DNA from 4 places in the Microbispora sp. GKU 823 genome. Region 2 is predicted to be linked to each of the others. Evidence: riboswitches for the same ligand, from Rfam matches in the RefSeq annotation. Region 2 holds a riboswitch; each other region holds the start of a gene.
What was found. A riboswitch is a leader RNA that binds a small molecule or an ion and turns the genes downstream of it on or off. The one in region 2 is predicted to bind cyclic di-AMP.
Positions count from the first base shown of each region.

Region 1: another riboswitch for cyclic di-AMP. It lies ahead of B1L11_RS04700 (C40 family peptidase); the one in region 2 lies ahead of B1L11_RS37400 (CHAP domain-containing protein).
Region 3: another riboswitch for cyclic di-AMP. It lies ahead of B1L11_RS34940 (C40 family peptidase); the one in region 2 lies ahead of B1L11_RS37400 (CHAP domain-containing protein).
Region 4: another riboswitch for cyclic di-AMP. It lies ahead of B1L11_RS28210 (hypothetical protein); the one in region 2 lies ahead of B1L11_RS37400 (CHAP domain-containing protein).

Region 1 covers NZ_MWJN01000005.1:103,197-110,268, forward strand. Annotated here, with positions in the region: gene B1L11_RS04685 (Nramp family divalent metal transporter) at 1-41, shown strand, start outside; gene B1L11_RS04690 (glycosyltransferase family 4 protein) at 54-1,163, opposite strand; gene B1L11_RS04695 (hypothetical protein) at 1,285-2,199, opposite strand; gene B1L11_RS04700 (C40 family peptidase) at 2,304-2,876, opposite strand; cyclic di-AMP (ydaO/yuaA leader) riboswitch at 2,951-3,105, opposite strand; gene B1L11_RS04705 (C40 family peptidase) at 3,419-4,381, opposite strand; gene B1L11_RS49765 (NYN domain-containing protein) at 4,531-4,878, opposite strand; gene B1L11_RS04710 (hypothetical protein) at 4,896-5,849, opposite strand; partial or broken gene B1L11_RS04715 (GNAT family N-acetyltransferase) at 6,173-6,741, shown strand; gene B1L11_RS04720 (DEDD exonuclease domain-containing protein) at 6,814-7,072, shown strand, end outside.
Region 2 covers NZ_MWJN01000113.1:3,162-10,233, reverse strand. Annotated here, with positions in the region: gene B1L11_RS52920 (hypothetical protein) at 1-90, shown strand, start outside; gene B1L11_RS52915 (RING finger family 4 domain-containing protein) at 384-1,424, shown strand; gene B1L11_RS52910 (hypothetical protein) at 1,412-1,840, opposite strand; gene B1L11_RS52905 (TerD family protein) at 1,915-2,973, shown strand; gene B1L11_RS37415 (GNAT family N-acetyltransferase) at 3,518-4,030, shown strand; gene B1L11_RS37410 (DUF6295 family protein) at 4,104-4,391, opposite strand; gene B1L11_RS37405 (dienelactone hydrolase family protein) at 4,403-5,146, opposite strand; cyclic di-AMP (ydaO/yuaA leader) riboswitch at 5,516-5,658, shown strand; gene B1L11_RS37400 (CHAP domain-containing protein) at 5,826-6,605, shown strand; gene B1L11_RS37395 (DUF305 domain-containing protein) at 6,668-7,072, opposite strand, start outside.
Region 3 covers NZ_MWJN01000097.1:2,049-9,120, reverse strand. Annotated here, with positions in the region: gene B1L11_RS34960 (type III pantothenate kinase) at 1-662, shown strand, start outside; gene lysS (lysine--tRNA ligase) at 722-2,407, shown strand; gene B1L11_RS34950 (zinc-binding dehydrogenase) at 2,486-3,409, opposite strand; gene B1L11_RS34945 (LuxR C-terminal-related transcriptional regulator) at 3,659-3,907, shown strand; gene B1L11_RS34940 (C40 family peptidase) at 3,941-4,900, opposite strand; cyclic di-AMP (ydaO/yuaA leader) riboswitch at 5,051-5,203, opposite strand; gene B1L11_RS34935 (amino-acid N-acetyltransferase) at 5,597-6,157, shown strand; gene B1L11_RS34930 (RDD family protein) at 6,295-7,072, shown strand, end outside.
Region 4 covers NZ_MWJN01000063.1:17,325-24,396, reverse strand. Annotated here, with positions in the region: gene B1L11_RS28235 (response regulator transcription factor) at 1-33, opposite strand, end outside; gene B1L11_RS28230 (RIP metalloprotease) at 224-1,528, shown strand; gene B1L11_RS28225 (DinB family protein) at 1,547-2,056, opposite strand; gene B1L11_RS28220 (dihydrofolate reductase family protein) at 2,094-2,648, opposite strand; gene B1L11_RS28215 (hypothetical protein) at 2,641-3,465, opposite strand; gene B1L11_RS28210 (hypothetical protein) at 3,523-4,413, opposite strand; cyclic di-AMP (ydaO/yuaA leader) riboswitch at 4,469-4,606, opposite strand; gene galT (galactose-1-phosphate uridylyltransferase) at 4,677-5,735, opposite strand; gene B1L11_RS28200 (DeoR/GlpR family DNA-binding transcription regulator) at 5,799-6,602, opposite strand; gene B1L11_RS28195 (TIGR03086 family metal-binding protein) at 6,849-7,072, opposite strand, start outside.

The DNA of each region.
Region 1 (7,072 bases), on a different contig from region 2:
CGCTGAACGGCTTCCTGCTCGTGGAGGTGTTCACCGGCTGAGGCGGCGTCGCGTCACAGCAGTTCGGCGAACCGGGCCGCGACGAGGTCCCAGCGCCACTCCTCCTCGATCCAGGCCCGGCCCCGCTCGCCCATCGCGCGGGCGCGGGCCGGGTCGGCCAGCAGGTCGCACAGCGCGCGGGCCACCGCCGTGTGCGAGGTGCCGTCGACCACCAGGCCCGTCTCGCCGTGCCGTACGGCGTCGGGGGCGCCGCCGGAGGAGCCCGCGACCACCGGCAGCCCGGTCGCCGACGCCTCCAGGTAGACGATGCCGAGGCCCTCGACGTCCAGCCCCCCGAACCTGCTGCGGCACGGCATGGCGAACACGTCGCCCGCGTCGTAGTAGGCCGGGAGCGACGCCCAGGGCACGGACCCGGTGACGACCACAGAACCGGTCAGGCCGGCCCGGGCGGCCGTTCGCTCCAGCGACCGCCGCAGGGGGCCGCCGCCGACCAGGAGCAGGACCGCGCCGGGAACCCGCCGCAGGACGAGCGGCCAGGCCCGCAGCAGCACGTCCTGGCCCTTGCGCGGCACCAGCCGGGAGACGCACACGACCACCGGCCGGTCACCCAGGCCGAGCGACGCGCGCACCCGGTCGCCGCCCGCCCCCGGGTGGAAGGCGGCGGTGTCCACGCCGGGCGCGAGCCGTACGAGCCTGGAGGCGGGGACGACCCTGGCGATCCGGCGGCGGGTGTAGTCGCCGAGGTAGGTCACGACGTCGGCCCCCGCCCCGATACGGCGTAGCAGGGCGCGTGCGCCCGGCAGGCGGGCCCACGACGCCTCGTGCCCATGGGTGAGCATGACGATCCTCGCCGCGCCCGCGGCGCGCAGGACGGGGGCGAGCAGCCCCAGCGGCGCCGCCGCCCCGAAGACGACGGTGGCGCCGTCCTCGACCAGCGCCGCCGCCCTTCTCGCCACCGAGCGCGTCGGCAGCATCAGCGAGGAGGGATGACGGACCACCTCGTACGGCTGGCGGGCGTCGAACTCCTCGCATCCCTTCCAGCGCGGGGCGTACACGACCACAGAGCCGGGCGGCCTGCGCGAGGCGAGGCCGTGCACGAACGCCTGGATGCCGCCCGGTCTGGGCGGAAAGTCGTTCGTGACGATCAGCGTCCGCTTCGTCATCCTCACCCCCGCTGCCGGCGTGGTCGCGCGGTCCGCCCGGGAACGCATTGTCGCAGCCACCGCCACCACCGTCGCCCTGTGCAAAGCAGAGGCCCTGTGCAAAGCAGGCGCCCTGTCGCGATCAGGAACGGGCGAGCCGCTCGCGCGCGTACGACCGCCATTCGCGGGTCAGGCCGTCGGCGGTCAGCCCGAGCACCTCCCGCAGGGCGGCGCCGATCTCCTCGCGTAGCGCGGCGCGGTAGAGGGCGACCAGCCTCCGCTCCCCGAACCTCGCGGCGATGTAGCGGCAGGCCAGCCACGCCTCCTCGTACGCCTGGGCGGGCCTGGCGGCGAAGTCGGCGGGCCCCGGCAGGGCGTTCAGCGCCGCCCTCCCTGCCGCCACGTCGGCGGCCAGCTCGGCGGCGACCGCACGGACCGGCAGCCCGCTGTCCAGATAGCCCACGTAATCGGCGAAGCCCTCCATGAGCCACATCGGGACCGCGCGGCGACCGGCGGTCGCGACGTGCGTCAGCTCATGGGTCACCACGACCAGACGGCCGGTCGCGGACAGGCGGGCGAACGCGGCCGGCTGCACGATCACGCGGCCGCCGGTGGCGACGGCCGCCAGGCCGTCCACGTTCGCCGGCGCGGCCAGCACGGCGGCCTGCTCCTCGGTGCGCGGCACGAGGACCACCGCGCCGCCGTACCCGCCCCAGATCCTCCTCACCGTGCGGCCCGCGCGATCGGCCAGCGCGGCGATCTCGGCGACCAGCGGCCGGGGCGACCCGACGACGACGGCGCGCTCGCCGCGGGCGACGGAGGCGCCGGTCCACATGCCCGGGTGCTCCCGCACGGCGGCCCGGGCAGCCAGCCGCAGGGCGAGCAGCGGGTCGGGCGGGGCCGCGGCGGCGGGCCCGGCGAGCAGCACGGCCAGCGCGACGGCCACGGCCGTGGTCGCACGGGGACGGACCCGATGAGGCGGAGCTTCGGGGTGGCGCCGGCCGGCCTCGGGGCGTACGCCGGGCACGCCTCCGGGCACACCGCTCGTGGCAGTCACGCCGTGCATGGTAGCCAGCACACGCCACCGGCCCCGTCCACCTCGGCGAGGTGGACGGGGCCGTAGGGACGGCGCCGGTCGAGGGGGCTGGTGACCGGTGCCCGTCAGACGCCCGGGCGGACGGCACCCACGAAGGTGCTCCTCCTGTAGGCGTCCAGCTTGTCGATCCGCACCCGCGTGCCGCTGTGCGGAGCGTGGATCATCTTGCCGTGGCCGACGTACATGCCGACGTGGCCGCCGCCGCTGGTGAAGATCAGGTCACCGGGCTTGAAGTTCCCCCAGGACACCTTCTTCCTGACCGCGCTGCGGATGGACCACGTCGTGCGCGGCAGCCGTACGCCCGCCTTGCGCCAGGCGTACTGGACCAGGCCCGAGCAGTCGAACGCGCCCGGTCCCGTGGCTCCGTAGCGGTAGGGGTCGCCGATCTGCTTCTCGGCCACCTTCACCGCACGCTGGGCCTTGGCCCGCTGGAGCGCGACCCTGGTGACCTTCCGCTTGGCGGCGCGCTTCTTGGTCTGCTGCTTCTTCGCGGCGGCCCTGCGGGCGGCGGTGTTCGCGCTCTTCGCCGTGGCCGTCTTCGTGGCCGTCTTCGTGGCTGGGGCCGTCTTGACGACCGTGACCGTCACCGTGTCCGCCGCCGCCGGATGCGCACCGGCGACCCCGACGGATGCCGTCAAAGCAGCACCACCAAGGGCAATTCGGGCAAGACGGGACAGGCTAGAGGGGGTGGTAGACAGGATCTCTCCTCGGGTCTTCCGCTCACGCCTACCGGGTTAGCTGACGGGTTCGGGCGGGGAAGTCGCCCTACGGCGCGCGATGCGCCGATTCACCCCGGACCTTCGCGTGAAGGTCGATGGTTCCCCGGCTCCGTGCCTCCTGACTGCACGGACTCGGCAGCCACCGGCGCTGAGGGATCCCGCGAGGGGGAGGGTGATGGAGAGCGCCGGTGACGGTGGATGACTGCGCGACGGCCGGCCGGACCGGGTGCGCCGCGGCGAGGCGTGCTCGCCGCGGCCCAGAAGCTACCGAGGACTCGCCGCGTTCGGCAAAGCCCTCCCGCCGGATAAAGATCGGATAACAGAGGCGGCGAAGAAGAAACCGCAGCTTACCCGCATCGCGAAAGGCTAAGTGTGACTCTGCTCACAATCTCGGCATCAACGGGTAAACCGGGTCACATGAGTCACAAAAGGCACAGAAGTTCACATAGAAGGCCGGGCCCTCAGGGGCGGACAGCTCCGATGGCGTGATACTCGGCGAGTGTGACAATCTTCACAACATCGCCGGTCTGCGGCGCGTGGACGACCTTGCCGTCGCCGGCGTAGATGCCGACGTGCCCGTACCCGGCGTGCCAGAGCAGGTCGCCCGGCTGGAGCTCGTCCAGCGAGACCCTGCGGCTCGCACCCCAGGCCCACTGCTCGTAGCTGGTCCGGGGCAGCGTCACGCCCGCAGCCGCCCACGCGGCCTGCACGAGCCCGGAACAGTCCCAGGCGTCCGGTCCCGTGCCCCCGTAGCGGTACGGCTTGCCGACCTGCTTGTAGGCGAACTGGAGGGCCGCCAGCGCGTTGCCGGACGCCGGCCCGGTGTAGACGATGCCGGCGCTGTTGGGGTTGCCGGGGTTGTACGTCCCGAGCGAGCGCAGCAGCTTCATCTGCTCCCTGACGAGCTTGTCGACCTTCTCCTTCTCGTCGGCGAGCTCGCTCTTGACGTCGGCGGCCTCCTGGTACACCACCTTGCTCTGGTCGCGGCGGTCCTTGAGGTCCTTGATCGCGCCCTCGTACTCCCTGAGCCGCCCGGCCCGCTCGGCCGACATGTGGTTGAGCGTGGCGAGGCCGCTGAGCATGGCATCGGGGTCGGCGCTGTAGAAGACGCCGCCCCACGACCCCATCTCGCCGACCTGGTAGCTGCTGACGGCCATCGAGACCAGCCCGGAGCGGAGCGCCTCGACCCGGACGTTCTGCTTCTTGTAGTCGTCGTTGATCGCGAGGTACTTCTGCCTCGCCTTCTTCCACTTCTCGTTGGCCGCGTTGTAGCGGTCCACGAGCTTGTCGGCCTGCTCGTTGAGCTTGTTCAACTTCGCCTTGGCCTGCGCGACTGTGGGCTTCGGATCCGCCTGCGCGCCCGTCACCGGCGTCAGCAGGACCACGGCGGCCAGACCGGCGGCCACCGGCACACGCCCTCGCACTGAGCCCCCTTGAGGATCAACCTCTTAGATCAACGAAACCTGCGGCGCGACTCTATCTAGGCGATCTTGATGCTTCAACCTATTCGCAGGTATTCGCGGCAGTCATCACGTACGGTGACGACGCCGGGCCGGAGCGCGCGTACGGCGCCTCAGCCGCGCCCGAGACGGCGCAGCAGTAGGAGCGAGGGCACCGGCCGGGCGCCCATGCGGCGCACCGACTCGGCCACCTCCCGGTCGGAGGAGACCACCGCGATGGCCCGCCCCGGCGGCTCCGCGCGCACCAGCGTGCGGATGAGGTCGTCGGCGATCTCCCCGGGCGCGCTGAACATCACCCGCACCCCGCGCGGCGCGGACACCTGGACGGGCCCGTTCAGCTCGGCGCCGTCGAACACGCACGTCACCTCCGCCCGCGTCTGCACGGCGAGCCCGCCGAGCCCGGTCAGCAGCCGGGCCCGCTGGTCGGCGAGGGTCAGCGACGGATAGCCGGTCTTGGTCACGTTGTAGCCGTCGACGATCAGATGCAGATGAGGGATGGCCAGGAGCTGGTCGAGGAGGCTGGGGGTCGTCGTTGGCCAGCGCCCGCGCGGGCACGGCCGTCACGCCCGCCTCGCCCGGCAGCACCGCGTTCACGTAGTCGGCCGGCCTGCTGATCGTCGTGGGCAGGCCGAGCTCCTTGCGCAGGCCGGCGGCGGCGTCCTGGAGCGCGTCCAGCAGCACCCGCACCCCGGGCGTCCTCGATGCTGCGGCCCTCGCGGGCGGCCCTGCGGCTGGCCTCCAGCTGGCGCTCGGCGTCCGCCAGGCGCTCCCTGAGCCGGCGCAGCTCGGTCTCGGCCGCGCCGTTGGCGCTCGCGGCTTTGGACCGCGCCTCGGCCGTCTCCGCCTCCAGCTCGGCCGCCCGCGCCTCGGCGGCCCTGACCCGCTCGCGGGCGTCGTGCAGCTTGCGCCGCAGGTCGGAGTTCTCCGCGCGGGCCGCCTTGAGCTGCTCGCGCACCCGGTCGATCTCCTCCTTGGCGGAGGCGCGCTGCGCCGCGAGCTGCTCGCGCAGCCGCGTCTCCGCCTGCTCCCGCTGGGTGCCCGCGGCGGCGGCGTGTTCCAGATCGGCCCGCGCCTGCTCGATCAGGTCCGGCCAGCCGGGCGGGCGGGTCAGGTAGGCCGCCGCCGCGACCAGCACCGGCTCGGCCGCGGGGGGCACCGTGCCCTGCGGCCAGGCTCGCCACCAGCTCGGGCCAGGCGGCCTCCACCGTCTCGGCCACCCGCTCGCGGAACTCCTTGTCGTTCTCCAGCTGGCCGCGATCGGCGCGCTGCCCAGGCGGGCGCGCTTGCGCGGGTCGAACTTGGCGATGTTGCGCAGCGGCGGCGGCACGGCCGCGGCGGGCATCGAGCCCAGCACCTGCGCCGCGACCTCCACCACGTGTAAACGGACCTGCTCGGGCAACGGACGAGACAGGCCTTCTCCGGCTGAACTCATCTCGTCGCTCCTCGGTCGTGTCCTACAGATCTTCTGCTCACTGCGGTCGCCCCGGCGGCGCCTCGCGGTGCTGTCGCCCCCGAGTGCGAGAACGTCCCCGATGCCCGCCGTCCGCGAGGCGTGACCCTCGCGGCGCGCCCACCGGATCGCCCTCACACGGCAAGATCTGCGAGACACTCCCTTGTTCTTGTCTTCCTTCAAGGGTACGGCCGTCGCACCGTGTTCCATGTCGCGTTCATGATCTGTGACCGTGCTCGGCGGCGGGGCCGGGCCGGGCACAACCGGTTGGCGGTCGTCCCGCCCCCGTCCCTACGCTTGGCGGCGTGTTCGCTCCTCCGTACCCGATCACGACCCCCCGGCTGGTCCTGCGCCCCTTCACCGAGGCCGACCTCGACGACCTGTACGCCTTCCACTCCCTGCCGGAGGTGACCCGATACCTCTACTGGGACGCCCGCACGCGGGAGGAGACGAAGGCCGCGCTCGACCGGAAGATCGCCTGCGCGTCGCTCGGGGAGGACGGCGACGTGCTCAGCGTGGCCGCCGCGCTCGCCGGCGGCGGGCCCGTGATCGGGGACCTCACGCTGTTCCTGCGCAGCCGCGAGCACCGCCAGGGCGAGATCGGGTTCGTCTTCAACCCGGCGTACCAGGGCCGCGGCCTGGCCACCGAGGCGGCCCGCGAGTCCTCCGGATCGGGTTCGAGAGCCTCGGGCTGCACCGGATCCACGGCAACTGCGACGCGCGCAACACCCCGTCCGCCCGCCTCATGGAGCGGCTCGGCATGCGCCTGGAGGCCCGCCTGGTGGAGAACGAGTTCTTCGCCGGCGCGTGGAGCGACGAACTGATCTACGCGATGCTGGCCCGCGAGTGGCGCGCGGGAGCGGCCTCCGCGTAGCCGCTCACCCGACCGTTGCTTTGCCTGCCCGTGGGGCGGGGGCGGCAATTGTCGGTCGGGACTTCTATGGTCATGGGCGTGGATGCGGTACAGGGCACGCTGGACGAGCTCGGCACTCCCCTGCGGGAGGTGACGTTCGTCGTCTTCGACCTGGAGACCACCGGCGGGTCGCCCGCGGAGCACGCCATCACGGAGATCGGCGCCGTGAAGGTGCGCGGCGGCGAGGTGATCGGCGAGTTCGCCACGCTGGTCGACCCCGGCGGCCCGATCCCGCCGTTCATCTCCGTGCTGACCGGCATCACCGACGCGATGGTCGTGGCCGCGCCGAAGT
Region 2 (7,072 bases):
GCCCCCGAACGGCCCTCCGACACAGAGCCCGTCACCCCAGGGCCCGTCACGCCGGAGCCCATCGGCACGGAGCCCGCCGGCCAGGGCTGAGCCGCCGCGTCACGGCCCGCCGCCGGATGTCGGTGGCGGGCGGTAGCGTGTCGCGTCGTGCCCCCCTCTGCGCTCTGCTGTCTTGCAGGCCACCAGCGGAACTCCATTTGTCCGCTGCACAGCGCGAAAAGGGGACGACACAAGATCGGGTGGCGGGCTAGGGTGGCGGGCCAAGGGGCGGCTCCTGGACGTGCTTCCTTCTCGATCTTCGAAATCGCTTTAGCGCGTCCGTTCTCCGCCCCGTCTCACTTTTCCGGTGCCTGTCCGATCGCTCGTACGCAGGGAGGATGCCCGTGGACCGGCTGGCGGAGCTGCTGCTGCGGCAGCGGCTGGTCGCCCCCGACCTTCTCGTTTCCGCCGTCGAGCGGGAAGCCGTCCCGGGCCCTGAGGGCTCGGGCCGTTCGTCGCGCTCGTCCCGCCTGAGCCGGCCTCTCGCCACCGTTGCCGACGGGGTGGTCGCGCTGGAGGCGGACCTGCTCCAGCTCGGGCACGTGCTGAGCGCGCCGCTGCGGGTCCGGCTGGCCGAGCTGGACGCCGGGGAGCTGGGGCAGGCGGGCCGCAGACTGGTCTCCGCCCTGTCGGCCCAGCTGGGCGGGCGCGTCGTGCACGCGCCGCTGTTCCGCCGCTTCCCGGAGTCGGTCCCCGCCGACACGGTGGACCTGTTCGTCCGCAGGGTGTTCTCCGTGCTGCTCCAGCGGCCGGAGCAGCCGTGCGTGCTGTGCGGGGAGATGGCCGCCGTCCACCCGGTGTCCCCGTGTGCGCACCTGGTCTGCCGCGCGTGCTGGGACGGCGCGGACTACAGCGCCTGCCCGATCTGCCACCGCCGGATCGACCCCGGTGATCCCTTCCTGCGCCCGGCCGACGACGTCTACGCCCCGGCCGTCAGGTGGAACGGCCGGGTGCCGGAGACACTGACCCTGCTCGGGCTGTGCGACGATCCGGCCGCCCGGGCCCGCGACCTGCTGGGTCCGCTGCTGTCCCGGCAGGCGGCGCCGCGCGCGGAGGACAGGGCGGTCGTGGCCGAGATCGTCGATCGCTTCTGGCCCGAGTCGGCCGGCTGGCTCCCCGAGCGGATCCCGGCCCGCGAGACCCGCGCCGTCGTCCTGGCCTCGGCCGTACGGCACGGCGACCTGGGCCTGCTCACCCGGCACGCCGACACGGCGACCGACGTGCTGCGGCTGCTCCACGCACTCATGGGCGGCGACCCCGGGTTGCGCGCCCGCCTCCCGCGCCGCACGAGCCTGCCCCGGCCGGTGCGTCGCGCGCTGCTCGCCGTGCTGGACCGGCAGGCGCTGCCGTATTTGATCGAGGACCTGCACCGCTACCCGGCGTAGTGGCGGCATATGGCGGAGGTGCTGCACCCGCACGAGTTCCACCGGCGCCACCCGGACGCGGCCCTGGCGTTCGCCGTGCTGCGCGGCACCCCGCTGCCGGAAGGCACGCCGATGGCGGACGTCCTGCTGGAGCGCGCGGCGGCCCACGGGGACCTGCTGTCGTTCGACGGCGTACGGCTGCGCGCCCGCACCTTCGCGGGGCGGTTCGAGGCCGCGCTGCGGACAGATCCCCGCGAGGCACTCGCCCTGCTCGCGCGCCGGCCGGGAGAGCTGCTGCGGCGCACCGCCGATCTCGCCCGCCGCCTGCCCGCCGCCGATCTGGCCGAGGCCCTGCGCGCCGCCGCGCCGCACGTCTCCCCCGCCGTGCTGATCGCCACCCTGGGGCAGTTGCGTACGCCACCGGGCGGGACCCGCATGTTCCTCCCGCGCGGGGGAGCGGCGCGGATCTGGGCCGAGCCCCGACACCCGCGAGAAGCTTGCCCCCGAGACCGTGGCCGCCCTGACCGCCGTACTGACCGGCGAGATGCTGCGCCGGGCCGCCGCGCTGCCGCCCGTCGGGACCGCGCTGCTGGACGAGGAGCTGGACGACCTGCTCGCGCCGGAGGCCGAGCGGTCCGCCTCGGCCTCGCTGGTACGGCTGCCGCGCGGCAGCGTCCGGCCGCTACCGCGCGGCGAGCGCATCCGGCTGTTCCTGCATTGGGCGGAGCCCTCGGATCGCGTGGTCGACCTGGACCTGTCGGTGGCGGTGTTCGACGCGCGGTGGGAGTTCGTCGGGCTGTGCGACTACACGAACCTGCGGCTCGGCGCGAGCGCCGCCGTCCACTCCGGGGATCTGACCTCCGCGCCCGAGCCGCTGGGCGCGTCGGAGTTCGTGGATCTCGACGTGGCCGCGCTGCGCGCGACCGGCGGCCGGTACGTGGTGCCCATCGTGTTCAGTTACAACGACGTGCCGTTCGACGAACTGGCCCGCGGTTTCGCCGGATTCATGGACGATCCGGACGGCCTGTTCGACCCGCTCGCCGTACGGCAGCGCTTCGACCTGACCGGCCCGGCCAAGATCCTCGTCCCGCTCGTCGCCGACCTCTGGTCGCGCACGATGCGCTGGGTGGACCTCAACGTGTCCGCGTTCGCCGGGTTCCACGACGTGTACGAACACGAGGAGCAAATCGCCCGTCTGGGCGCGGCGGCCGAGGACGCCTACGGCCTCGGCGAGCGCGTCACCCTGTGGGAGGTCGCCTGCTGGCACGCCGCCGCCCGCGCCCGCGAGGTCGTCGTACGGCACCGCGACGGCGCCGTGAGCCGGCACGCGCGTCGTCCCGGCGAAGACGCCGCCGCCTTCGCGTCCCGCCTCGGCGTACGGCACGCGGCCGGCCCCGCTGCGGAGGCCGGCGCGGCGGAAGCGGGTCTCGCCGTGGTGCTGGAGGACGACGTGCGGGTGAGCGAGGGGGCACAGGTCTACGCCCTGCATCCTGCCCGTCTCGACCCCGCCCTGATCCGCTCACTCGACGCCTGCGACCTCGTCGGCATGCTCGCCCCGGCGGCGCGCTGACCCCGCCGGAGATAACCGTTTGCGCGCTCACGGACCCGCGTGGGAAAGTGAGCGCGCTTCACACAGATCACAGCGAAGGAACGAAGCCTATGTTCTCGGCGTCCCACAGTGGCCGCCGTCGGCACTGACCGGTACGCCTCCCGCGTCATCGGTTCACTGCCCTCACCGTCTCACGGCGGCCCCACGTGACGGTGCCCTGTGCACCTTCTCCATCCCCGTCCGGGATGGCTTTCCCGTGCGAGTTCACCCCTCCGCGCCGAGCGATGGGCGAACCGCTCCACCTTGTCGTTCGTGAGGTCGATATCACCGTGGGCATCGATGTCCAGAGTTTCGCCGTGGCCAACCTTCGCCGCCGTCCCGAAGTCGTCGAGATCGGGGGCTTCGTCCTCGGCGTCGAGCCCGGCACCACCAGCCCGTACGTCAACTACGCGACACCCCTGCCCGGCGCCAGGCTGGGCGGACGGGACGTCGCGGCGCTGATCGGGCGTTCCGCGAGCGCGGGCTCAAGCCCCGGCTCGAGTTCGCCCCGGACGCCGCGCCCGCCGTGGAGCCCGCGCTCCGCGAGGCGGGGTTCACCGTCGAGGCGGTGCACGACTATCTCGTCTGCACCCCGGCCACGCTGACGCCGCCGCCGGCCGTCCTCCCTGTGGAGGCGCCGGCCACGGACGAGGACTACGTGGCGATCGACGCCGCCCTGTCCGAGGCGTTCGGCGGCGAGTTCGCCGCGTCGCCGGAGGGCGCGGCCCGGCTGCGCCGTACGGAGGAGAACGGCGGCGCGGTCCGGTTCGTCCGGGCGCCCGGCGGCGGCTGCGCCGGGGCGGCCATGTGCTCCGCTCCGGCCGTGGAGACGTCGGAACTCGCCGGGGTCGGCACCCGCCCCGGCTTCCGCGGACGGGGCATCGCCGCCGCGGTCACCGCCACGCTCGCCGAGACGATGCTCGCCAGGGGAGCACGGTCGGTGTGGCTGGAGTACGGCGGCGAGGGATCGCGCCGGGTCTACGAACGCGTGGGCTTCCGGCCAGGGGGCACTCGCCTGTACATGTCGCTCGAAGCCTGACGACCGCGGACCGCCGGCCGTCCGCGCCCTGCCCTCACCCTGGGCGGCGCCGCGCGGCGGCGACGAGGCGGGATCAGGCGGGAAGGGACCGGCGGGTGGCCGACGCGAGCCCGGGCGGCGCCGCGGCCAGGGCCTTGTGGATGGCCTCGACCAGGGCGAGCGCCGCCTCCTCGGTGAGCTCGATCGCGACCCGGGCCGACGGGCCCTCGGCCGGGTTGGTGAGGTCGATGTTCACCGTGTGCTCCTGGCACGCGTGGTAAGGATGGTCGACGTAGACCATGCCGTCGGTGACCGTGAACCAGCCCGACGCCCCCTTGGCGGCGCCGTCGATCCGGATCTTCTCGGTGAGATAGGTGCACATCCCTGTTCTCCTCAGGCGGCGAGGTGGCGGCTGAAGAAACCGAAGACCTTCTTCCAGCCCTCCACCGCGGCGGCGGGCCGGTACGCGGGGCGGTCCACGGAGAAGAACCCGTGCCCGGCGTCGGGGAAGACGTGGAACTCGTGTTCCTTGCCGAGTTTGTCCAGCTCCGCGGAGAGCACTGCCACCTCGTCCGGCGAGGGGAACCTGTCGTCCGCGCCGAAGAGCCCGAGCAGCGGGCAGGACAGGTCGCCGGCCCGGGAGATCAGCGGTTCGGCCTTGAGCGGGGATTCGGCGGGCGGCGCGGTGACCACGAAGGCCCCGTAACAGTCGACGGCCGCGTCGATCCGGAGCGAGCAGGCGGCCAGGAACGTCTGCCGCCCACCCGAGCAGTAGCCGATCACTCCGATCTTGCCGTTGGCGTGCTCCAGGCCCTTGAGGTACGCCGCGGCGCCGGCGACGTCCCCGACGAGCTGCTCGTCGGGGACGCCCCCCTTGGCCCGGGCCGCGGCGGCCTGGTCGTCCGGGCTGACCCCGGCGCCCTCCCGGGAGTACAGGTTGGGGCAGATCGCCGCGTAGCCGTGCGCGGCGAACCTGCGGACGATCTCCTTGGTGGCCTCGTCGTAGCCGGGCAGGTGGTGGATGACCACGACCCCGCCGTAGGGGCCGGAGCCGAGCGGCCGGGCCGCGTACGCTTCGAGTTCGGCCCCTTCGTGCCCGGTCACGGCGACCGTACCGGCCCACATCGCGTCCGTCATAAGAAAGTCCCTTTTCCCTGTGGCGACCAGCAGTTAGCTTGGCTAACTAAGCTAGCCGCCCGGTAATGATCCGATGAATACGGCAGTGCCGCGGCCGGCGAGCGGCGCGGCGTCGCCGTCATCGCGGGCGGGGTGTTCAACAGCGGCATCCTTGCCGCCTCTGACCCCTTGCCGAGTGTGTGGGCGCATGTGCCGTACGACGCTGTGTGGCGTATCTCACCGCGGGCGGCCCGCGACCGTGAGGACCTGCGGAAGCACGGAACGGCTGCGACCAGAATGATGCCCTTTGCCGGGTTTTTGGTCGTGTCACACTTGTTATCTACTAAGCTTCCCGATGTCTCGCCGGTGTGCGGTCCTCAACCCGAGGACGACCGGCGACCGCCGAATCCCGGAAGTCATCGATCCCGGGAACCGGGGACCCACGTCTCTTGGGGTGAATCCGGACCATCCGGTAGGGCTACTCCTGGCCCGAACCCGTCAGCTAACCCGGTAGGCGGCCAAGGAGAGGAGAGCGCGTGGAGTGTCGGCTCCACCTGCCCACCCGGTCCGCGTCGCGTCGCCGGACCACATGCCCGCCCTGGAACGTCTCCAGGCTTCCGGGGTGATGGCGCGCCCGTGACGGGCTGCCACATCTCCCGTTTCTGATTCCGCCCCGCCGCGGCCGTGTCCCCGGCCGGTCATGCCGTCATGCCGTCACGCCCCGCGGGCCGGTTCGTCATGTCTCGAAGCGCGCCATGAGGAGCCTCCGATTTCCACCGATCCGATTGCTCGACAGCTGCTCGACGCCGTCCGCCCCGAACTGGGCTACCGCGAACGAGCCGGAAAACACACGAAGTTCGGCAAGTGGTACGCCGACAACGTCGCCAAGGACCCCGATTTCACGACCGCTCCCTGGTGCGACATGTTCGTCTCCTGGGCGGCGGACCGGGCCGGGGTGCAGGACCACGTCGGCGAGTTCGCGCTGACCACGCGGCACGCCAAGTGGTTCAAGGAGCACCACGCCTGGAGCGGCAAGCCCGAGCCGGGCGCCGTGGTCTTCTTCGCCTGGTCGGGGTCGAAGAAGATCCGCGACATCGACCACGTCGGCATCGTCGAGAAGGTCGTCGGCGGGAAGGTCCACACGATCGAGGGCAACGTCGACGGCGTGTGGCTCAAGCGCAAGGTGCGCGACAAAAGCAAGATCGTCGGGTACGGCCTGCCGCGCAAGGTCAAGGTGACGCCGAAGGCGCCGGTGACGATCCAGCCCGTGGCGGCCGTGCATGCGAGCGTTCAGGGCGCGGGGCCCACCACCAGGAACATGGCGGCCACCCAGGGGCAGTCGCTCGACCTCGTGTGGTCGCCCGGCGACGCCGTCCTGCCGGCCGGTCTGCTGTTCGCGGTGGTCTCCACCGCCGTGACCGGACTGCGGTTCAAGGCCGCGGCGGCGACGTCCGGCGGACGGCACCGCAAGCGTGGGTGACCTCCCGCCGCCTTCCCGGATCTGCGGGTGTCGCGTTGCCGGCTCCGGCCATCGCGGCGGCCTCATCCCAGGAGGCTCTTCATCTCCCTGATCTCGGCCGACTGGCTGGAGACGATGGACGCCGCCATCCGCCGGGCCGGCTCGTAGACCCCGGTGCGCAGTTCGTCGCGCGCCATGGCGACGGCGCCTTCGTGGTGCCGGATCATCATCGTGAGGAAGGCCCGGTCGAAGGCGCGTCCTGACAGCCGTTCGAGACGCCGCATGTCCTCGGGGGACATCATTCCGGGCATGGCGTGGTGCGCCGGCCCGGGGCTCCCGCCGGGCGCCGGCTCGCCCCAGGCCGTGAGCCAGCCGCTCATCGTCCGGATCTCGGGAGCCTGCGCGGCCTCGATCCGCCGGGCGAGCCGCGCGACCCGGGGATCCGCCGCGCGGCCCTCGGCCAGCCTCCCCATCTCCACCGCCTGACG
Region 3 (7,072 bases), on a different contig from region 2:
TGGTGCTCCAGGGTCTGCTCGGGCAGTCGCCGCTGCTCAAGGACGCCGACATCAGCGGCATCGCGATCTGCTCCACGGTCCCGTCGGTGCTCAACGAGATGCGGGAGATGTCCCGGCGCTACTACGGCGACGTCACTGCGGTGGTCGTCGAGCCCGGCGTGCGCACCGGCGTCCCGGTCCGGATGGACAACCCCAAGGAGGTCGGCAGCGACCGCATCGTGAACGCGCTCGCCGCCACCACCCTGTACGGCGGGCCGTGCGTGATCGTGGACTTCGGCACGGCCACCTCGTTCGACGCCGTCTCGGCCCGGGGCGAGTACGTCGGCGCGGTGACCGCGCCCGGCCTGGAGATCTCGGTGGACGCGCTGGCCACGGCCGGGGCCCAGCTCCACAAGGTCGAGCTGGTCCGGCCGCGGTCGGTGATCGCCAAGAACACGGTGGAGGCGCTCCAGTCGGGCATCATCTACGGCTTCGCCGGCCTGGTCGACGGGATCGTGGACCGGATGACGGCCGAACTGGCCTCCGACCCCGACGACGTCACCGTGGTCGCCACGGGCACCGGTGCGCCGCTCGTCATCGGCGAGGCCCGTACGATCGACGTGCACGAGCCCTGGCTCACACTGATCGGCCTGCGGCTGGTCTACGCCCGTAACGCGTCCTGACGACTCCCTCGCGTACGGGACCATAGAAGGCAGGATCCCGTTCAGAGAGGACTGACGTGATGGACGCCGACTGGGTGGCGCGTTTCGCCGATGAGGTCATCGCCGAGGCTGAACGGCGCGCACCGGGCAAACCCGTCGTCTGCGCGTCCGGCCTCAGCCCGTCCGGCCCGATCCACCTGGGCAACCTCCGCGAGGTCATGACCCCGCACCTGGTGGCCGACGAGATCAGGCGCCGCGGCCACGAGTGCGTGCACATCATCTCGTGGGACGACTTCGACCGCTTCCGCAAGGTTCCTGTGGGCATCGACCCCGCCTGGAACGAGCACATCGGCAAGCCGCTGACCACCGTCCCGGCCCCGCCCGGCAGCGAGTACCCGAACTGGGCCGAGCACTTCAAGGCGCCGATGATCGCCGCGTTGAACGAGCTCGGCGTGGAGTTCCACGGCATCAGCCAGACGCAGATGTACACCTCCGGCGCGTACCGGGAGCAGGTGCTGCTCGCCATGCGCGAGCGGCGGAGGATCGACGCGATCCTCGACCAGTACCGCACCAAGAAGGCCAAGGCCAAGGAGGTCACGGACGCCGACGAGGCCGCGGCCCTGGAGGGCTCGGGGGCCGCGAGCGAGGACGACGGCTCCGGCGCCGGGGGCTACTACCCCTACAAGCCCTACTGCTCGGTCTGCGACCGCGACCTGACCACGGTCACGTCGTACGACGACGAGACCACCGCGATGTCGTACACCTGCGTGTGCGGCCACGGTGAGACCGTCCTGCTGTCCGAGCACACCCGCGGCAAGCTGGTGTGGAAGGTCGACTGGCCGATGCGCTGGGCCTACGAGGGCGTGGTCTTCGAGCCGTCGGGCGTGGACCACAGCTCGCCGGGCTCGTCGTTCGTCGTCGGCGGCCAGATCGTCCGCGAGGTGTTCGACGCCCCGCAGCCGATCGGGCCGATGTACGCCTTCGTCGGCATCAGCGGCATGGCCAAGATGAGCAGCTCCAAGGGTGGCGTGCCGACCCCGGCCGACGCTCTGTCGATCATGGAGCCCGCGCTGCTGCGCTGGCTGTACGCCCGCCGCCGTCCCAACCAGTCGTTCAAGGTCTCCTTCGACCAGGAGATCCAGCGCATGTACGACGAGTGGGACACGCTGACCAGGAAGGTGCAGGACGGCACGGCGCTGCCGGCCGACCAGGCGGCCTACCGCCGCGCGTCGAGCACCGCCTCCCGGGTCCTGCCGGAGACGCCGCGGCGGCTGCCCTACCGGACCCTGGCCTCGGTCGTGGACATCGCCACCGGGCACGAGGAGCAGACGCTGCGCATCCTGCGCGCGTTCGACCCGGAGATCTCCGGGCTGGACGAGCTGCGGCCGCGGCTCGACCGCGCCCAGCACTGGGTGAACACGTACGTGCCCGCGGAGGAGCGGACGCAGGTGCGCGAGACGCCCGACAAGGAGCTGCTCGACACGCTCGGCGAGCAGGACCGGGAGTCGCTGCGCCTGCTGGTGGAGGGCCTCGACGAGCACTGGTCGCTCGACGGGCTGACCACGCTCGTGTACGGCGTGCCGAAGGTGCAGGCCGGGCTCGACATGGACGCCAAGGCGGCCACGCCCGAGCTGAAGGCCGCCCAGCGCGCCTTCTTCGCTCTGCTCTACCGGCTGCTCGTCGGCCGCGACACCGGCCCGCGGCTGCCCACGCTGCTGCTGGCCGTGGGCCGCGACCGGGTGCGCGAGCTGCTCGGCCGCGCCTGATCTCCTGAGGGTGGGCCGGACGGTATGACCGTCCGGCCCACAGCCGTGCGCCGAGACAGGCGTAGCGGCGTAGGCGAATCAGGGCAGCAGGACCAACCGGCCGCGCAGGCCGCCTCTCCGCAGGCGTTCGTGCGCCTCGGCCGCCCGCTCCAGCGGATAGGTGCCGGCGACCCGCATGCTCAGCCGTCCCGCCTCGGCGAGCTTCGCGACGTCCCGGAGCTGGGCCGCGTCGGCGCGGACGAACACCGTCGGGACCCGGATGCCGCGCAGCGGGACGGGGGCCTGCCCCGCGACGACGGCGACGAACGCGCCCCCGTTGCGCACGGCGTCCAGCGCGGGCAGGCCGACGACCGCCGCGTCCACCAGGCCGTGCACGCCGCCGGGAACGACGGCTCTGACGGCCGCGGCCAGGTCGGCGCCCCTCGGGACGAACCATTCCGCGCCGAAGCCCCGGACGAGTGCCTCGTCGCCGGGCGCGGCGACCGCGGCGACCCTGAGCCCCCGTGCTGCGGCCAGCTCCACGAGATAGCCGCCGACGCCACCGGCCGCTCCCGTGACGAGCAGGGTCTCACCCTCGGCGAGCCCGGCGAGATCGAGCGCCTGGACGGCGGTGAGCGCGTTCAGCGGCAGCGTCGACGCCTCGGGCGCGGCCACCCCGGCGGGCGCGGGCGCGACGGCCGTCTCGTCCAGCACGACCAGGTCCGCCTGGGTCTTGAGCGGCTCCGTCAGCCGGTCCGACAGCCCGATGACCCGCTCGCCCGGGCGTACGCCCGTCACTCCCGGTCCGGTCCCATCGACCACGCCTGCCACGTCCCAGCCGAGTGCGTACGTCTCCAGGTGCGGCATGAGCCCGCCGTCGGCGAGGGCGCCCGCGGCCGTGAACAGGTCGACGGGGTTCACGGCCGCCGCCTCGACCCTGATCCGCACCTGCCCCGGCCCCGGCTCGGGCTCTGCCACCTCGACGACCCGCACGGCTCCATCCCGTGCCACCAGTGCTCTCATGAGTTCCTCTCCTTCCGGCGTGTCCTTCCGGCGTGGCAAGGAGCGTAAGGAGAGCTGCTCTCTTCCGGTAAGAAGGCACCTGGAAGTGCGTAAGGGAGGCGAAGGAAAGGCGATGGCCCACGGCCCGTTCCGCTACAGAGGCGGCGTACGGCCGGAGGCTCGACTCCGAACCTTGACGACCTTCATGGCAGGCGTTTACCGTCCCTGAAGGGTGGGCCGACGAAGCATCGTCGTGGGGGAGGGCGGACGATGGGTGTTCCCGAGGTCGTCTACCGAGGTGACAATCTCGCCTCGGACCTTGAGCGTGCCGGTCTCACCGAAGAGGATCTGCTTCTCCTCGCGGAGCTGGCCAAGGGCGTGACCGCCGACCGGGTGGGCCGCAGTCTCGACGTCAGCGGGCGCACCGTGCGGCGCCGGCTGCGATGCATCTGCGACCGGATCGGCGTCGCCACCGCGATCGAGGCCGTCGCCTGGGCGGCGCGCCGCCGCCTCATCTGACCGCGTCCGCGACGCCCTCCGGCGAGGAAGGGCTCAGTCGGCGACGCGCACCGCTCCCGCGAACGGCCGCCCGGCGATCTTCGCGATGTGGATGACGTCTCCCGTGCGCGGCGCGTGGATCATGTAGCCACCGCCGATGTAGATGCCCACGTGGTGCAGGTCGGGGTAGAAGAACACCAGGTCGCCGGGGCGAAGCTGGTCGCGGGAGATGTGCGTGCCGGCCGTCCACTGGTCGCCCGTGTAGTGAGGCAGGCTGATGCCGACGGACTGGTAAGCCGCCATGACCAGGCCCGAGCAGTCGAAGGAGCCGGGCCCCTCGGCGCCCCACACGTACGGCTTGAGCTGCTGCTTGAGGGCCCAGCGCGCCGCCTGGGCGGCCTTGCCGTCGCCCACGATGGGGAACGACATCCTGCTGCGGGTCTCGGCGCCGACCGTCCGGGAGACCTGCCGGTAGAGGTTGCTCTCGGTCTTCTTGATCAGCTTGGTGATCTTGTCGCGCCGTGAGTCGAGGCCGCTGAGGAGCTTCTTGACCTCGGCCTGCCGGGCGGAGGCGCTCTCCCTGGCCCGCGCGGCGGCGTCCATGGCCTTGGTGACCTCGGCGACCTCCTGGCTCTCCTGCAGCTCCAGCGCGTACGTCGTGGAGGCCTGGTCCAGGTATCGCCGCGGGTCGGCGTCGCTGTCGATGAGCACGAGCGCGTTGCCGAGCCCGTTGGTCATGTAGGAGTGCTGCGCGAGGGCGCTCGCCTTCTGCCGGCGGACCTCGAGTTCGGCCTCGCTCTTGGCGAGGTTCTTCTTGGCGAGGTCGGCGGACCGCTCGGCCGCCTTCAGGCGCACGCGCTCGCCGTTGTACTGCTCGGTGAGGGTCTCGATCTCGGTGTAGAGGCTCTCGACCTGCGCGGTGAGCTCCTTGAGGCTCGGCTTGGGGTCGGCGGTGGCGCGGACCACCGGGGCGCCGAACGTGATCGCGGTGATCGCGACGCCGACGAACGCCAAGCGGCGGACGGCACCCGGACCGGCCGTGCCGGATCCGGACCCTCGGCCGCGGGCGTGCCTGCCCGCCGGCCGTCCTCCACGCATGCGCAACCGAGCTCCTCTCCCACATGTGCCCGCGGCGGGTCCGTCGTCGAGACGGGGCCGTACGGCGGGGCACCTCTGAGCGCCTACCGGGTTAGCTGACGGGTTCGGGCCGGAGTAGCCCTACCTTTGCGGATTCACCCCTTGACGATCCGAGATCGAACCGATCCTGATCCTGCAGTTGGGTCCCCGGTTCCCCTTCGCACTCGGTGCTTCGAAGATTCGGCGCCCGGTCGCCGTGAGCGCTCACGATGACCGGCATCGTCGCTGGACGATAGTGCACGGCGAGTTCTTGCTCAACCAGAACTCCGAAACCCGTCTACGTTTGACAACCAAACGATCACGGTCGGGTCACGGGAACGGTAGTGATGCGTCCGCGTTCACCTGGGTTTAGAGCGATCTAAGGCATTGGCCGTGCAGCTCGGGCGGATGAAAAAAGTGGGACGAACCGGAACAGTCACCTCAGGGCGCGGCCGTGCATCCGTCCGTATCCTGATGGCTACGCAGGGTCAAGCATCGTGTCGGGTGTCGTGTTTGGACATGACCGTTATCCGTAGCGGCGCGATCCGTACCGACCGCGTGGGATCGGCCGCGGTCCGGCTAGGCTGGCCGGTCATGGAGCAGGTCGCCGCGCAGACATCCAGTGAGTCGGGTGCCACGGCCGTGACGGTGCGCCGGGCCAGGACGCCGGACGTCCGGGCGATCCGGCGCCTCGTCGACGCGTATTCGGGCGTCGGTCCCCGCCTGCTCAAGAAGAGCACGGTCACGCTGTACGAGGACGTCCAGGAGTTCTGGGTGGCCGAGACGGGCGGGCAGGTCGTCGGCTGTGGCGCGCTGCACGTGCTGTGGGAGGACCTGGCCGAGATCAGGACCGTCGCGGTGGACCCCGCGGCACGCGGCGGGGGCATCGGCCACCGGATCGTCGCCGCGCTCATCGAGACCGCCAGGGACCTCGGTGTGCGGAGGGTCTTCTGCCTCACCTTCGCGGTGGAGTTCTTCGCCAGGCACGGCTTCACGCCCATCCAGGGCACCCCAGTCTCCCAGGAGGTGTACGCGGAACTGCTCGCGTCGTACGACGAGGGCGTCGCCGAGTTCCTCGACCTGGAGCACGTCAAGCCGAACACGCTGGGGAACACCCGGATGTTGCTGCACCTCGACCGCATTGATCACCATTGATGGGCATTGATCGCCGATCTTGACGGTGGTTGTCGACTGCTGCAAAGGTGACTGTTGATACACCTGTCGCTACTTTTGGCAATATCAGCGTGTGCTACAGACGTTCGGCGCATGCGTCTTCGAAACGAGGTGACACGGTGAGCACCGGACAGCCGCCGTACCCCCAGGACGAGTCGGACGGAACGCCACCGCCGTCATCGAACCCCGGGTACAACACGGACAGACAGCCCCAGGACTACGACCCAGACGTCACGGTCGTCAGCTATCGCGGGCAACACACGGGCCCGCAGCAGCCGCCCGGCTACGACCCCGCCCAGGGCGGCTACGGCCAGCAGCAGGGTCAGCAGCAGGGCTACGCCGCCCAGCAGGGCCAGCAGCCCGGTTACGGGCAGCAGCAGTACGGCCAGCAGGGCTATGGTCAGCCCGGCTTCGGCCAGCCGTACGCGGCCTCGGGGCCGATTCCCCCCGGTGCCCCGGCCCCGCTCGCGGAGTGGTGGCAGCGCCTCGTCGCCCGCATCATCGACGGCGTGATCGTCGGCATCCCCTTCGCGATCATCACGCTCGTGATCACGGGGATCGTCGTCACCAACGCGAGCATCGACCCGACGACGGGGGTGTTCACCACCGGAAGCGGTTACTTCCTCGCGTCACTGCTCACGGCGATCCTGGGCGGCCTCGTCATGGTCGCCTACGAATTCCTCATGCTGCGGGCGCAGGGGCAGACGCTCGGCAAGAAAGTCATGGGAATCAAGGTCGTTCCGGTCGGAGGCACTCTCGACGCGGGCGGGCTTCCCCAGGACGCGGCGCTCAAGCGCGCCGGCGTGCTCTACGTTTTCGAGTTCCTGCAGTGGATTCCCGTTATCAGCTACCTCGCGAGCCTCGCCTCCCTTCTGAACGTGCTGTGGCTGTTGTGGG
Region 4 (7,072 bases), on a different contig from region 2:
CGGAAGGTGTTCGGCCACCAGGATCCGGATCAAGGTTCTCCCCTCTGGACGTCTCTCAAAGGGTGATCGACCAACTCCGTACTGTCAACGAAGTGTCCCCAATCGGTCACACACGGGCAAGCCGAACCCGCGCCGGAAAAGTCTTCACCCTCGTGCGGGTGGGCTACGCTCGAAGGGTGCTTCGTCTGCCAGGGCACCTTCTCCGATTCGGGGGTACGCGCTGATGAGCTGGCTCTTCGTGGCCGGATTCGTGATCCTCTTCGTCGGTCTGCTCGTCTCGATCGCGCTTCACGAGATCGGGCACCTCGTGCCCGCCAAGCTCTTCGGCGTCCGCGTGACCCAATACATGGTCGGCTTCGGGCCCACGATGTGGTCGCGCAGGCGGGGCGAGACCGAGTACGGCGTGAAGTGGGTCCCGCTCGGCGGCTACATCCGCATGATCGGCATGCTGCCGCCGCGCCCCTCGGACGAGCCCGGCAAGCTGCGCAGCGTCTCCACCGGTCCCTGGCAGGGCCTCATCGAGAACGCGCGGGCGGTCGCGTCCGAGGAGATCCGGCCGGGCGACGAGAACCGGGTCTTCTACCGCAAGCCCTGGTGGCAGAAGGTCATCATCATGACCGGCGGCCCGGCGATGAACTTCGTGCTCGCGTTCGTGCTGTTCGCGGTCGTGATGATGGGGTTCGGCGTGCGCGAGCAGACGCCGGTCGTGTCCTCGGTGTCCAAGTGCGCCATCCCGGCCGCGGAGGCGGGGCACCGCGACTGCCGCGATGGCGACCCCCTGACGCCCGCCGCCAAGGCGGGACTGCGGCCCGGCGACCGCATCGTCGCCATCGGCGGCGCGCCGGTGACCAGTTGGGAGAACGCGCAGCGGCTGATCCGGGAGCACGGCGCGGGGGCGACGACGCTCGGCATCGAGCGGGGCGGGCAGCGGACCGACGTGAAGGTCGACCTGATCGCGCAGGACATGCCCTCGCTGGCCGACCCGGACAAGGTAGAGAAGAACGTCGGCTTCCTGGGCGTGAGCCCGACCGTCGTCGTCGAGAAGAAGGGCCCCGGCTACGTCGTCGGGCAGATGTGGGACCTGACCGAGCGCACCGCCGTCGCGATGGTCAACATCCCCAAGAAGATGGTCGGCGTGTGGAACGCCGCCTTCTCGGGCGAGAAGCGCGACCCGAACGGGCCGATCGGCATCGTGGGGGCGGGCCGCATCGGCGGTGAGATCGCCGCCTCGGACCTCCCGGTCGAGAACAAGATCGAGATCTTCATCAACCTGCTGGCCTTGCTGAACCTCGCGGTGGGCATGTTCAACCTCATCCCGCTGCTGCCGCTGGACGGCGGGCACATCGCCGGCGGCCTGTGGGAGGGCGTCAAGCGGGTCTTGGCGCGGGTGCGCCGCCGGCCCGCCCCCGGTTACGTGGACGTGGCCAAGGCGCTCCCGCTGACGTACGTCATGGCGGCCCTGCTGGTCGTCATGGGCGGCCTTCTCATCTACGCCGACCTCGTCAACCCGGTCCGCCTGTCCGGCTGAGCCCCGCCGGGCGGGAGCCTATTCGCCCGTCGCCCCGTCGATGCGCTCACGCAGCAGATCGGCGTGGCCGTTGTGGCGGGCGTACTCCTCGATCATGTGGCACATGATCCAGCGCAGCGAGTGGCGGACTCCCTGGCGGTCCGCCTTCGCCAGCGCGTCCAGGTCGGCGCAGGCATCCTCGGCCGCACGCGCGTGCTCGATCTCCGCGCGCCAGGTCGCGAAGGCCTCCTCCGCGGACGCGGTGTCCACGTTGTCGAACTCGCCGTCCGGGTCGTCGTCGCTGTAGTAGATGCCGCCGAGGTCCTCGCCGTTGAGCCGCCGCCGGAACCAGGCCCGCTCGACGTCGGCCAGGTGCCGTACGAGGCCGAGCAGCGACATGCTGGAGGGAGGCACGGAGCGCAGCCGCAGCTGCTCCTCCGTGAGGCCCTGGCACTTCACCGCGAGAGTCTCACGGTGCCAGTCCAGCCAGGCGCGCAGCATCGCGCGCTCGTCCGCGGCGACAGGGGGATCGATACGTGTGTCGGTCATTCCGGCATCCTGCCCCGAGCCGCGGCGCGGAGTCACATCATTTTGGGCCTGCCGGCCGGTATTCGAGCAGGACGATGCGCGAGTCGAGGACCTTGCTGCCGGCCAGTTCCAGCCCCGTCCGGGGGTAGCCGGCGTAGGCGGGCTCCCGGCCGTCGCCGCCCAGCGTGAGGGGAAAGACCATCACCCGCAGCCGGTCGACCAGCCCGAGCTCCATCAGGCTTCTGACCAGCGTGAGGCTGCCGATCGAGCGCAGCGGCACGGCCGACTCCCGCTTGAGCGCCCTGACCCGCTCGGCGAGGTCACCGCGCACGAGCCGGGTGTTCTTCCAGGCGAGCGGCTCCCGCAGGGTGTTGGAGAAGACGGCCTTCGGCAGGTCGTTCATCCGGGTGCTCGCCTCGTCGGCGGCCGCGGACGAGATCGCCGCGAGCGCCTCATAGGTGACGCGACCCATGAGCATCAGGTGCGGCTGCTCGGTCGCCTCGCGTATCCAGGCGTCGAGGCCGGGCCCCGGATAGCCGAAGAAGGCCCCCACGTCCACGCCGGCGGCGAAGCCGTCCAGCGACACGAACAGGTCCGCCGTGAGGTCAGGCACGGTGGTCACCCCGCTTTCGCCACATGCCCGGCCCGCCGGTGTGCGGCGTGGGCAGGTAGCCATCTGGAGGAGCAGGAAGGGCGTCGATGCAGGCCGGTGAGCAGGCGTTCACCAGCAGCGGCACGGTGTCGGTGCCGACCCGTAATGAGATCCACACCTGGTGAAGCCCGCCTTCGGCGATAGGCCGGTCGCAGACGCTGCACGCGCGGATCACGTCGGTGCCCCACACTCCAGGGTCGAGGCCGAGGAGATCGAGGTCCCGGGTCGATGCTCTGCCCGGCTGGAGCGGAGGAAACGGCGCTCGCACCTTGAGGTTGCCGTAAAGCGAGCGGGTGCTGACCGTGCCGGCCTTCAGCCGCCGGCACCTGGTCAGCTCGTACGGGAACCAGTGGAGGCGATGCGACGTGTAAGGGCTGAACTCCCGCAGATTGGTCATCGAGCCGATCTCCGGGGGGATTCGCACGAGGTTACTGCCGTAGAGCACCAAGTGCTTGACCTCGGTGAGTTTGGCGATGGTCGGAGGCAACGTGACGATCTGACGCTGCTCGGCCGGGCTGAGTTCGACAAGAGGACGGAACACCTCGCGGCCGTCCGCCGCCGCTTCTTCTACGAGCTCGAGCAGATGTCGCCAGCCAGGGGACGCAGTGTCCTGACGCTCAGGATGGAAGCGCACAAGGTGCGGCGGACGAACCCTGTCTTGGCGAACCCTGTGTTGGTCGAAACACCTGCATATCTCCCTGCCGGCCCCCGGCCCGCCTTCGCCGGCAGCGTCGGCCCATCGATTGGCCAGCAGGGGCGGGGGAGGCTCGTCCTTCATGGCAGGACGATAACCCGATCCGCCCTTCTCGTTCGCCTGCCGACGAGAGCCCCGGCGTCAGTACATCGAGATGTGCACGTGGTCGTAGTGGTTGGCGGTGATGCTGCCGCGGTCGGACATGGTCCGCCAGCCCGGATGGCCGAGGTTGTAGATGCGCTGCTGCCAGATCACGTACATCACGCCCAGCTTCGGCCCGTTCTTGATGGCCCAGGCGGCCAGGCTGTCGCCGAACGCCTTCATCTCGGGGGAAGGCATGGCGCCGCCCGAGCTCATCATGAAGTCGCAGGCGCGCCCGAGGGGGTGCTCGCCGCTGTTCTCGGCCCGGTAGCAGCCGACCGGAAACCGCAGGTCGAAGTGCTTTTCGACCTCCGTGCGCATGAGCCGCATCCGGGGGGTGATGTTGTCGGAGCCGCTGGGCAGCTCCGGCGCCCACGACCCGCCCGCGCGCTTGCCCGGCGCGATCGGGATCAGCGCGTCGAGCTTGTCCTTGATCTCGTCGATGAGATCCTCGGCGTCCTCGCGCTGTCCGGCGACCTCGGCGGCCTGCGCCTTGAGCTGTTCGGTCAGCGTCTTGGCGGCGTCCGCGGCCTGCTGCCGTTCGGCGCGGACCTGGTCGAAGCGGGCGAGCCTGGCGGCCTGCTCCTCCTTGAGCTGGTAGTTCAGCGCGGCGGTGTTCATGTCGGGCAGCGCCATCGCGCTCTCGGTCTGGTAGCGCAGCCCGGCCATCCGCCGTACGGCGTCGCTGGCGGCCTCGTAGTCGGCCTCGGCCTTGGCCAGCCGGCCGCGGGCCGCCTTCTCCTCGACGCGGGCCTTGGCGAGGGCGACGCGTTTGGCGTTGTAGTCGCCGATCAGCCGGTCGACCTTCTTGCGTAGGTCCGACAGCTCCTTCTTGAGCTGCTTCTCCGTCGGTTTGGGGTCGGCGGCGCCAGGGGTGGCCGCGCCGAACACGAGGACGGCGGAGGCGAGCGCGCCGAGAGCCAGGGGGAACGCGCGGGGCAGAGCCCACTCCTCTCCATCTGCCGACCGGGTTAGCTGACGGGTTCGGGCTGGAGAAGCCCGGGCAGGCGACTGCCTTGACCCCAGGTGCGTGGTTGGGTCCCCGGCTCCCGGGCGGGCGCCCGGGATTAGGCGTACCGGTTGTGACGTCCGGTGTCAGGGATACTAGTGGTAAAGAAACCGTGGCTGCCACCAAAGTCGCAACCATTCGGAGATCAAGCCGTTACCGCCTCGCGTAGCATCCGGGCGGCCTCCTCCGGAAGCACGTCGTTGACGAACGCGCCCATGGCCGACTCCGATCCGGCGAGATACTTCAGCTTGTTCGGCGCCCGCCGGATCGTGAAGAGCTGCAGGTGGAGGTAGGCGAGGTCGCGCCGATAGGTGACCGGGGCCTGGTGCCAGGCCGCGACGTACGGCATCACGACGCCGAACAGCCCGTCCAGACGGCGGAGCACCTCGATGTAGAGCGGCGCGAACGCGGCCCGTTCCTCGGGCGACAGCGCGGGGATGTCGGGCACCTGACGATGCGGGTAGACGTGCACCTCGAACGGATAACGCGCGGCGGCCGGGACGAAGGCCGTCCAGTGCTCGTTGGCGGCCACCACCCGGGGGCCCCTCCGCTCGGCGGCCAGGACGTCCGCGAACAGGTTGCCGCCCCGATGGCGGGCGGCGGCGTCCAGCATCTGCCGGGTACGCGGCGTGACGTACGGATAGGCGTAGATCTGCCCGTGGGGGTGCGGCAGCGTGATGCCGATCTCGGCGCCGCGGTTCTCGAAGCAGAAGACCTGCTCCACGCCGGGCAGCGAGGACAGCTCGGCCGTGCGGTCGGCCCAGGCCTCGACGACCAGTTCGGCCTGCTCGTCGCTCAGCGAGCTGAACGACGCGTCGTGGTCGGAGGTGAAGCAGACGACCTCACAGCGCCCGATCCCCGGCCGCACCTCGCTGAGCCCGCCCACCTGCTCGTACGCTCCGGTGTTGAAGCTGAACGACGGGAAGCGGTTCTCGAACACCGCCACCTCGTACGGCGAGGGGATCTCCGAGCCGGGATGCCCCGGGCAGAGCGGGCACTCCTCGGCGGACGGCAGGTGGGTGCGCGTCTGGCGGTGCCGGGCGACGGCCACCCACTCGTCCATCAGGGGGTCGTAGCGCAGCTCGGAGGCGAGCGGGCGCGGCGGCAGGTCCCTTTTGTCGGTGGCGCTGTGGTCGGCGTCGTCACGCCGGTCGAAGTAGATCAGCTCACGGCCGTCGGCGAGATGGGTGATGGTGCGCTTCACAGAGCGGTCTCCAGCTTCACGGTGCGGTGTCCCGGGTCACGGGGGGCTTCCAGAGGTCCGGCGTCACAGTGCGGTCTCCAGTTCGGTCTCCCCGGACGGATCGGTGAGGAGGAGCTCGCCGGCGTGCTCCGACAGCGCGGCGCGCGCCTCCTCCGGCAGGCCGACGTCGCTCACGACCACACCGGCCTCGCCCAGGGCGGCGATCGTGCTGATGCCGATCGTCCCCCACTTGGTGTGGTCGGCCAGGACCACGAGCTGCTGGGCGGCCGCGATGAGGGCGCGGTCGGTCTCCGCCTCCAGCAGGTTGGGCGTGGTGTAACCGGCGCGGACGCTCATGCCGTGCACGCCGAGCATGAGCGTGTCGACGTTCAGGGAGCGGACGGCCGCCACGGCCACCGGGCCGACCAGCGCGTCGGAGGGCGTACGCACGCCTCCCACCAGCACCACGGTCTGGTCGGGCCGTCCCGCCCGGTGGAAGACGTCGGCCACCTGGACGGAGTTGGTGATCACGGTCAGCTCGGGCACGTCCACCAGGTGGTGGGCCAGTGTCCAGGTCGTGGTCCCGGCCGACAGGGCGACGGAGCTGCCCGGCCGTACGAGCATGGCGGCCCGGCGGGCGATGGCCTCCTTCTCGGCCTGCTGCCGCACCGACTTGGCCGCGAAGCCCGGCTCCTCCGTCGAGCCGGTGCCGGTGGCGGTCGCCCCGCCGTGCACCTTGACGATCAGGCCGCGCTCCGCGAGGACCTCCAGGTCGCGGCGGATCGTCATGTCCGAGACCCCGAGGTCGCGTACGAGCTGCGCGACGCGCACCCCGCCGGTTCTGCGTACCCTCTCCAGGATCGCCTGCTGCCGTTGCTGGGCCAGCATCCACCACTCCTGTCAACAGATTCAAACAAATTATGCCTCACGTACGTGGAGACATGTTGAGTTGGGGTCCGGGTACTTGCCGTCGGCGATCCGGGGGAGGACAGTGAGCGAAAGCCGTACCCGACGGAAGGCGGTCGTGATGGGCAGGCGCGCACGCAAGTCGAAGGCACGCAAGAAGAAGAAGGCCAACCACGGCAGGCGGCCCACAGGCCGGTAGGCCCCGCGGAAGGTGCTGCACGGTAGGGCTTAGGGGTTCCTGCCCCAGGCGGCGAGCAGATGAGTCTGCTGGTCGGCGCCGGCCGGAACGTCGCGCTCGTCCCCGATGACCCCCGCCTCGCGGTAGTCCTCCCGCGCCTTCTCGAACCATTCGGAGCAGGAGGCGACGAGTTCGGGGTCGAGCCGTTCCGGCCCGCCGATGGCACGTGCCAGATCCCAGGTGTGGATCAGCGCGTCCGCGAACAGCTCGGTGA